One region of the Streptomyces sp. NPDC048142 genome, then DNA from elsewhere that is predicted to be linked to it. Evidence: predicted binding sites of a transcription regulator. Region 1 holds the regulator's gene; the other holds the start of a gene.
The links. The regulator HspR, encoded in region 1, represses chaperone genes until heat shock. The targets are predictions, from matches to a motif close to TTGAGNNNNNNNNNCTCAA.
Positions count from the first base shown of each region.

Region 2: the regulator HspR is predicted to act here: its motif matches at 2,401-2,419, upstream of lon (endopeptidase La).

Region 1 covers NZ_JBIDBC010000041.1:36,382-40,795, reverse strand. The annotation lists gene dnaK (molecular chaperone DnaK) at 1-612, shown strand, start outside; gene grpE (nucleotide exchange factor GrpE) at 609-1,259, shown strand; gene dnaJ (molecular chaperone DnaJ) at 1,356-2,540, shown strand; gene ACGF2Y_RS32940 (heat shock protein transcriptional repressor HspR) at 2,542-2,994, shown strand; gene ACGF2Y_RS32935 (hypothetical protein) at 3,095-3,619, opposite strand; gene ACGF2Y_RS32930 (helix-turn-helix transcriptional regulator) at 3,790-4,414, opposite strand, start outside.
Region 2 covers NZ_JBIDBC010000007.1:185,448-189,861, forward strand. The annotation lists gene lon (endopeptidase La) at 1-2,378, opposite strand, end outside; gene ACGF2Y_RS12340 (spermidine synthase) at 2,657-3,367, shown strand; gene ACGF2Y_RS12345 (response regulator transcription factor) at 3,610-4,347, shown strand; gene ACGF2Y_RS12350 (ATP-binding protein) at 4,344-4,414, shown strand, end outside.

The DNA of each region.
Region 1 (4,414 bases):
GAGCGCGAGATCGCGGCGTACAACAAGAAGCTCGGGATGTTCGAGCTGACCGGTCTGCCGCCGGCCCCGCGCGGTGTCCCGCAGATCGAGGTCGCCTTCGACATCGACGCCAACGGCATCATGCACGTCACGGCCAAGGACCTCGGCACCGGCAAGGAGCAGAAGATGACCGTCACCGGCGGCTCCTCGCTGCCGAAGGACGAGGTCAACCGGATGCGCGAAGAGGCCGAGAAGTACGCGGAGGAGGACCACGCCCGCCGCGAGGCCGCCGAGTCGCGCAACCAGGGCGAGCAGCTCGTCTACCAGACGGAGAAGTTCCTCAAGGACAACGAGGACAAGGTTCCGGCTGACGTGAAGACGGAGGTGGAGACCGCTGTCGGCGAGCTGAAGGAGAAGCTCAAGGGCGAGGACTCCGCCGAGATCCGCACGGCCACCGAGAAGGTCGCGGCCGTCTCCCAGAAGCTGGGCCAGGCGATGTACGCCAACGCCCAGGCCGAGGGGGCGACCCCGGGCGCGGAGGCCCCGGGCGACGCTCGGGCCAAGGCCGATGACGACGTCGTCGACGCCGAGATCGTGGACGACGAGAAGGACACCAAGGGAGGTGCGGCGTGACAGAGGAGACTCCGGGCTTCGAGGAGAAGCCCGACGTCCCCTCCGGCGCCACCCCTGATGACGCCGAGCCGAAGGCTGCCGCCCCCTCCGAGGAGGCGGCGGCGGCCCCGGCCGGGGACACCGATCCGACCGTCGGTCTGACCGCACAGCTGGACCAGGTACGCACCGCGCTCGGCGAGCGCACCGCGGACCTCCAGCGGCTTCAGGCCGAGTACCAGAACTACCGCCGCCGCGTCGAGCGGGACCGGGTCACGGTCAAGGAGATCGCTGTCGCGAACCTCCTGTCAGAGCTCCTGCCCGTGCTCGACGACGTCGGCCGCGCGCGGGAACACGGCGAGCTGGTCGGCGGCTTCAAGTCGGTGGCCGAATCGATGGAGACCATCGTCGCGAAGCTGGGCCTCCAGCAGTTCGGCAAGGAGGGCGAGCCCTTCGACCCGACGATCCACGAGGCCCTGATGCACAGCTACGCGCCGGACGTCACCGAGACGACCTGCGTGGCGATCCTGCAGCCGGGGTATCGCATCGGCGAGCGCACCATCCGCCCCGCGCGGGTGGCCGTCGCCGAGCCGCAGCCGGGCGCCACGCCCGCCGCGGCCAAGGAAGAGAAGACAGACGACGAGGAGAGCGGTGGCACCGAGGAGGTCTGACGGCAACGCGTCCGACCACCACGGTGCACACCGACCGGCCCGGCGGCCGGCCCACGGGCCGGCCGCTCGGCCGATCGTCCGGAAGGAGGGACGTCGATGAGCACGAAGGACTTCGTCGAGAAGGACTACTACAAGGTTCTCGGCGTCCCCAAGGACGCCACCGACGCCGAGGTCAAGAAGGCGTACCGGAAGCTCGCCCGCGAGTTCCACCCGGACGCCAACAAGGGCGACGCCAAGGCGGAGGAGCGCTTCAAGGAGATCTCCGAGGCGAACGACATCCTCGGTGACCCCAAGAAGCGCAAGGAGTACGACGAGGCGCGCGCCCTCTTCGGCAACGGCGGCTTCCGCCCCGGCCCCGGTGGTGCGGGCGGCAACTTCAACTTCGACCTGGGCGACCTCTTCGGCGGGGGCGCCCCGGGCGGCGGACAGGGCGGCGGCTTCGGCGGCGGCGGGGGCGGTCTCGGCGACGTCTTCGGCGGGCTGTTCAACCGCGGCGGCGCGGGCACCCGCGTCCAGCCGAAGCGCGGCCAGGACATCGAGTCCGAGGTGACGCTCAGCTTCACCGAGGCGGTCGACGGGGCCACGGTCCCGCTGCGGATGTCCAGCCAGGCGCCCTGCAAGGCGTGCTCCGGTACCGGCGACAAGAACGGCACCCCCAGGGTCTGCCCGACCTGTGTCGGCACCGGCCAGGTCTCGCGCGGCAGCGGCGGCGGCTTCTCGCTCACCGATCCCTGTGTGGACTGCAAGGGCCGGGGCCTCATCGCCCAGGACCCCTGTGACGTCTGCAGGGGCAGCGGCCGGGCGAAGTCGGCGCACACCATGCAGGTGAGGATCCCGGCGGGCGTCTCCGACGGCCAGCGGATCCGGCTGCGCGGCAAGGGCGGTCCGGGCGAACGCGGCGGTCCGGCCGGCGATCTGTACGTCGTCGTCCACGTCGACGCCCACCCGGTCTTCGGCCGCAAGGGCGACAACCTCACAGTCACCGTGCCCGTCACCTATCCGGAGGCGACGCTCGGCGGCGAGGTCAAGGTCCCGACCCTCGGCGGACCCCCGGTCACCCTGAAGCTTCCCGCCGGCACCCCCAACGGGCGTACGATGCGCGCCCGGGGCAAGGGCGCGGTGCGCAAGGACGGTACCCGCGGCGACCTGTTGGTCACCGTGGAGGTCGCGGTCCCCAGGGACCTGGGCCAGGAGGCCAGGGACGCCCTGGAGGCCTACCGGAAGGCGACCGCGGACGAGGACCCGCGGGCGGAACTGTTCCAGGCCGCGAAGGGAGCTTGAGATGGACGGCCGTCGACGCAATCCGTACCAGCTGACCGATGAGACCCCGGTGTACGTGATTTCGATCGCGGCCCAGCTCTCGGGCCTCCACCCGCAGACACTGCGCCAGTACGACCGTCTCGGCCTGGTCTCCCCGGACCGTACGGCCGGGCGCGGCCGGCGCTACTCGGCCCGCGACATCGAGCTGCTGCGCACCGTGCAGCAGCTGTCGCAGGACGAGGGCATCAACCTCGCGGGCATCAAGCGGATCATCGAGCTGGAGAACCAGGTGGCCGCGCTCCAGCAGCGCGTCGCCGAGCTCTCGGCGGCGGTGGACGGAGCGGCGGTCGCCATGCAGCAGCGCGAGGCCCAGGTGCACGCCTCGTACCGCCGGGACCTGGTGCCGTACCAGGACGTGCAGCAGACCAGCGCGCTGGTGGTCTGGCGGCCGAAGCCTAAGCGGCCGACGGACTGAGAGCCGCCCGGCGGGTACCTGCCTTCGCGTTACGGGGCCGGGAGAGCGTTCATCCGCTCTCCCGGCCCTTTCGCGTTTCGCCCCAAGCACGGGCAGGGGCCTACGGCAGGGCGGCGCTGACCGCGTCGACCGCCATCATCCACATCGGCTGGCCGCCGGTGCCGAACGCGGCGGCCAGGGCGTAGCCGATCGCCGCGTCGAGCGGCTCGACCGCGGCGCCTTCCCGCCATTCGGCGATCACCCGCCGGTCGCCGTCCGAGGAGAAGTCCCCGATGTGCGTGCCGTCGCGGGTCAGCCGGCTGCCCGGGATCGAGTCGGGCACGAGCCGGTAGGACGTACCCGCGCAGCGGACGTCGACCCGGTAGGAGCGGCGGCGGAGCTTCCCCTTGCCGGGCGTGATCGTCGCCTCCCGGCCGTCCACCGTGAGGGTGAGGTGGCGGGGGTCGCGGGTGCCGATGACGATGTGGTCGTCGACTTCCGCGCCGGGTGCGCGGGTGAGGACGACGCGGGGGATTCTCCCGCCGCTCACGACGAGCGTCTCGCTGTGCTCGCCCGCGAGTTCGACCACGATGTCCCCGTGGTGGTCGTCCTCCACGGCGGCGGGTATGGGGGTGGCGTCGGTCATCTGGGCTTCGTGGTCCTTCGGTCGCGCGGAGCGTTGTCGGTGGTTGGTTGTCAAGGCTTGCTGAGTGGGCGTCACCACACGGGAGTCGGTGGTGTCATCAGCGGAGGAGAACCCGGCGGATCGCGGCGACGACGCCTGGGCGGCCCGGAAGCGGGATAGGGCCGGGCGGTTCAGGAGCTCTGGTCCAGAATTCCCGAACGTGCGATCAGATAGCCGAGCTGGGCGCGGCTGCTGCTGCCCAGGGCGGCGGAGAGTTTCGCCACGTGGGCACGGCAGGTCCGGACGTTCATGCCGAGTCGGCGGGCGATGGAATCGTCGACATGCCCCTCGACCAGAAGCTGGGCGATGGAACGCTGGACGCCGCTGATTCCCTGCGGCATCGGGTCGTACTTGACCTCTTCGAGGAGAGGCGCGGCACGGGTCCAGAGTTGCTCGAAGACCTTCACGAGATATTCGACGAGGCCGGGGTGGCGTAGTTCGAGGGCGACCTGGCGGTCGTCCTGGGCCGGGATGAAAGCGACCGTGCGGTCGAAGACGATCAGGCGCTCTATGAGTTCTTCGAGCGTCCGGATCTCCACGTTGTCGTTGGCTATGCGCTCGGCGTAGGCCAGGGTGCTGGGGCTGTGGCGCGCCGTGTGCTGGTAGAGGGTGCGGATGTGCACCCCGCGGTGGACGACGGACAGCCCGCGCTCCAGCGACTTGCTGAGCTGGTCCTCGTTCCGTCCGCCGCCCGGCTGGACGGTGAGCACCTCGGTCCGGCATTCCGTGGTCGCGAGGTCGAGGGCGGCGTTGATC
Region 2 (4,414 bases), on a different contig from region 1:
GGGGCGAGGGCGATCTCCAGCACCTGGCGGACGTCGGTCACCGGGTGGACGTCCAGCTTCTCCAGCACCTCGGCCGGGACGTCGTCCAGATCGGCCTCGTTCCGCTGGGGGATCACCACGGTGGTGATGCCCGCGCGGTGGGCGGCCAGCAGCTTCTGCTTGAGGCCGCCGATCGGCAGCACCCGTCCGGTCAGCGACACCTCACCGGTCATCGCCACATCCGTACGGACGAGGCGTCCGGAGAGCAGCGAGGCCAGGGCGGTCGTCAGGGTGATACCGGCGCTCGGGCCGTCCTTGGGGACCGCGCCCGCCGGGAAGTGGATGTGCACACCCCGGTCCTTGAGGTCCCCGACCGACAGCTCCAGCTCCGCGCCGTGCGAGCGCAGGAAGCTCAGCGCGATCTGCGCCGACTCCTTCATGACGTCCCCGAGCTGACCGGTCAGGGTCAGTCCGGAGGCCCCGGTCTCCGGGTCGGCGAGCGACGCCTCGACGAAGAGGACGTCACCGCCCGCCCCGGTCACCGCGAGCCCGGTGGCCACGCCCGGCACCGCGGTGCGGCGCCCGGCCGGGTCCTGGGCGGACTCCGGCACGTGGTGCGGACGCCCGATCAGGCCGCGCAGGTCCTCGTCGGTCACCGCGAACGGCAGTTCGCGGTCGCCCAGTTCGTGCTGGGCGGCGACCTTGCGGAGCAGCCGGGCCACGGCCCGCTCCAGATTCCGTACGCCCGCCTCGCGGGTGTACTCGCCGGCCAGCTTGCGCAGCGCCGACTCCTCCAGGGCGACCTCGTCCTTCTCCAGGCCCGCCCGCTCCAGCTGGCGCGGGAGCAGGTGGTCCCGGGCGATGACGACCTTCTCGTCCTCGGTGTAGCCGTCGAGGCGGACCAGCTCCATACGGTCGAGCAGGGCCTCCGGGATGGCTTCGAGCACGTTGGCCGTGGCGAGGAAGACGACGTCGCTGAGGTCGAGCTCGACCTCCAGGTAGTGGTCGCGGAAGGTGTGGTTCTGGGCCGGGTCGAGGACTTCGAGGAGGGCGGCGGCCGGGTCGCCCCGGAAGTCGGAGCCGACCTTGTCGATCTCGTCGAGCAGGACGACCGGGTTCATCGAGCCGGCCTCCTTGATGGCCCGCACGATACGGCCGGGGAGCGCCCCCACGTACGTACGCCGGTGACCGCGGATCTCCGCCTCGTCCCGGACACCGCCGAGCGCGACGCGGACGAACTCGCGGCCCATGGCGTGCGCGACGGACTCGCCGAGCGAGGTCTTGCCGACGCCGGGCGGGCCCACGAGGGCCAGTACCGCGCCGCTGCGGCGACCGCCCACCACGCCCAGGCCCCGGTCGGCGCGGCGCTTGCGCACCGCGAGGTACTCGGTGATGCGTTCCTTCACGTCGGCGAGGCCGGCGTGCTCGGTGTCCAGGATCTCCTGGGCGCCGCGGATGTCGTAGGCGTCCTCGGTGCGCTCGTTCCACGGCAGTTCGAGGACGGTGTCCAGCCAGGTGCGGATCCAGGAACCCTCGGGCGACTGGTCGCTGGACCGCTCCAGCTTCTCGACCTCCTTGAGCGCGGCCGTCCGGACGTGCTCGGGCAGGTCGGCGGCCTCGACGCGGGCCCGGTAGTCGTCGGACTCGTCCTCCGGGTCGCCGTTGAGCTCGGAGAGCTCCTTGCGTACGGCGTCCAGCTGGCGGCGCAGCAGGAACTCGCGCTGCTGCTTGTCGACGCCGTCCTGGACGTCCTTGGCGATGGACTCGGCCACGTCCTGCTCGGCGAGGTGTTCGCTCAGCCACTGGATGGCGAGCTTCAGCCGGGCGACCGGGTCCGCGGTCTCCAGGAGCTGGACCTTCTGGGCGGTGGTGAGGAACGGCGAGTATCCGGAGTTGTCGGCGAGCGCGGAGATGTCGTCGATCTGCTGGACCCGGTCCACGACCTGCCAGGCGCCGCGCTTCTTCAGCCAGCTGGTGGCGAGTGCCTTGTACTCCTTGACCAGCTCGGCGGCGGATCCGGGCAGCGGGTCGGGGGCGACGGTGTCGAACACGGTCCCCTCGACCCAGAGCGCCCGGCCGGGCCCGCTGGTCCCGGCGCCGATGCGGACCCGGTCGCGGGCCCGGATGAGCGCGCCCGGATCGCCGTCCGACAGGCGTCCGACCTGCTCGACGGTGCCGAGGACACCGGTCCCCGTGTACGTCCCGTCGATCCGCGGGACCAGCAGCACCTCGGGCTTGCCGCCGCCGGGGCGGGCGGCGGCCTGCGCGCCCTCGACGGCGGCGCGCACCTCGGTGTCGGACAGGTCGAGCGGCACCACCATGCCGGGCAGGACGACCTCGTCGTCGAGCGGCAGCACGGGCAGGTCGATCGGTGTGAACGCCTGGGACTCGTTAGTCATGATCTCCCCTTCGGCAGGCAAGTTGAGCTATGTGGACTCAATGCTCCTGAGCCGCCGAATGTTCCCCACTGCCTGTTCGCTCTGAGCGATCAGACGGTTCCCGCCCGTCCGGACCGGCCGTCGCTCCCGGGCCGGGCAGGCCCTCCATGTACGGGAGCGCTGCGGGGCGGACCCTTGTTCCCCACCCCCGGAGCGGGAAACGTGCTGGCCTTCGCCCCGAGCGGCGGACAGGATGGACGGGCACCGACTGCCACGACCGGAGACCGGAGAGCCACGCCATGTCCGCGATGTCCGCCCCCGCCCCACCGCCGACGCGTTCCACCGACACCCCCGTCGCCCTCGACCGCCGCGAGGGCCCCTTCGGTGAAGTCGTCCTGCGGGAGCGCGGGGAGCACTTCGAGATCATCGCCAACGGCTGCTTCCTGATGGACACCTCCGACGGGCGCTCCGAGCGGCTGCTGATCGACGCCGCGCTGGCCGCGCTGCCCGCCGGGCGGAGCCGCCCCTCGGTGCTGATCGGCGGTCTGGGCGTCGGGTTCTCCCTGGTGCGGGCCGCCGAGGAGGAGCGCTGGGGCCGGATCGTGGTCGTGGAGCGGGAGCAGGCGATCGTGGACTGGCACCGGTCCGGGCCGCTGGACCGGATCTCCGGGCCGGCGCTGGCCGACCCCCGGACCGGGATCCTGCACACGGATCTCGTCGCCCACCTCCGTACCGCCACGGAGCGTTACGACGCACTCTGCCTGGACATCGACAACGGGCCCGACTGGACCGTCACGGACGGTAACGAAAGCCTCTATTCCGCCACCGGTCTGGCGCACTGCCACGACCGGCTGACCCCGGGCGGCGTGCTCGCCGTCTGGTCCGCGCAGCCGTCGCCGGCCTTCGAACAGGCCTTGCGGAATGCCGGGTTCAGCGGGGTAAGGACGGAAGAGGTGGCTGTTGCCCGAGGTGTGCCCGACGTGGTCCATCTCGCACTCCGGGCGGCCTGAGGGTCTGACCCCCCCCTTCCGGTGTGCGGGGCCCGGCGGTGGCACGGGCCAACCGGCACAAGGGCGACGATCCGGCTGCCCGGAGGGTTGAACCCGCGCCGCGGGGGCAACACCCTGCGTAGCCGGGAGCCCTCCGCTGCCTTTACGCTGCTGACCGGCACACGGGATCACCCACGAAATCCACGAGCGAAGACCGTGCCTCCGGGGGACAGGCTCCCGCGAGAACGGGCAGGGGCGGGGCGATGGAACAGACACACACCACCCACAACGGCGCCGCGGCCACCCCCGGGGCTCAGCGCCGGGTGCTGGTGGTCGAGGACGACGCCACGATCGTCGACGCCATTTCCGCCCGGCTGCGGGCGGAGGGCTTCCTCGTGCAGACCGCGCTGGACGGCCCTGCGGCCGTGGACGCGGCCGAGGCCTGGCAGCCCGACCTGATGGTGCTCGACATCATGCTTCCCGGCTTCGACGGCCTGGAGGTCTGCCGCCGGGTGCAGGCCCAGCGCCCGGTGCCGGTGCTGATGCTCACCGCACGCGACGACGAGACCGACATGCTGGTCGGGCTCGGGGTCGGCGCCGACGACTACATGACCAAGCCGTTCTCCATGCGGGAGCTGGCCGCCCGGGTGCACGTGCTGCTGCGCCGGGTGGAGCGGGCCGCGCTGGCGGCCGTCACCCCGCGCAGCGGGATACTGCGCCTGGGCGAGCTGGAGATCGACCACGCGCAGCGCCGGGTCCGGGTGCGGGCCGACGACGTTCACCTCACGCCGACCGAGTTCGACCTGCTGGTCTGCCTCGCCAACACCCCGCGCGCGGTGCTCTCCCGGGAGCAGTTGCTCGCCGAGGTGTGGGACTGGGCGGACGCCTCGGGCACCCGCACGGTCGACAGCCACATCAAGGCGCTGCGCCGGAAGATCGGCGCGGAGCGGATCCGCACCGTGCACGGCGTGGGCTACGCCCTGGAGACTCCCGCGCCATGACGCGGCCGGGGTCCGGACTGCGGCCCTTCTCGATCAAGGCCAAGCTCGGCACGCTCGTCGTGGTCTC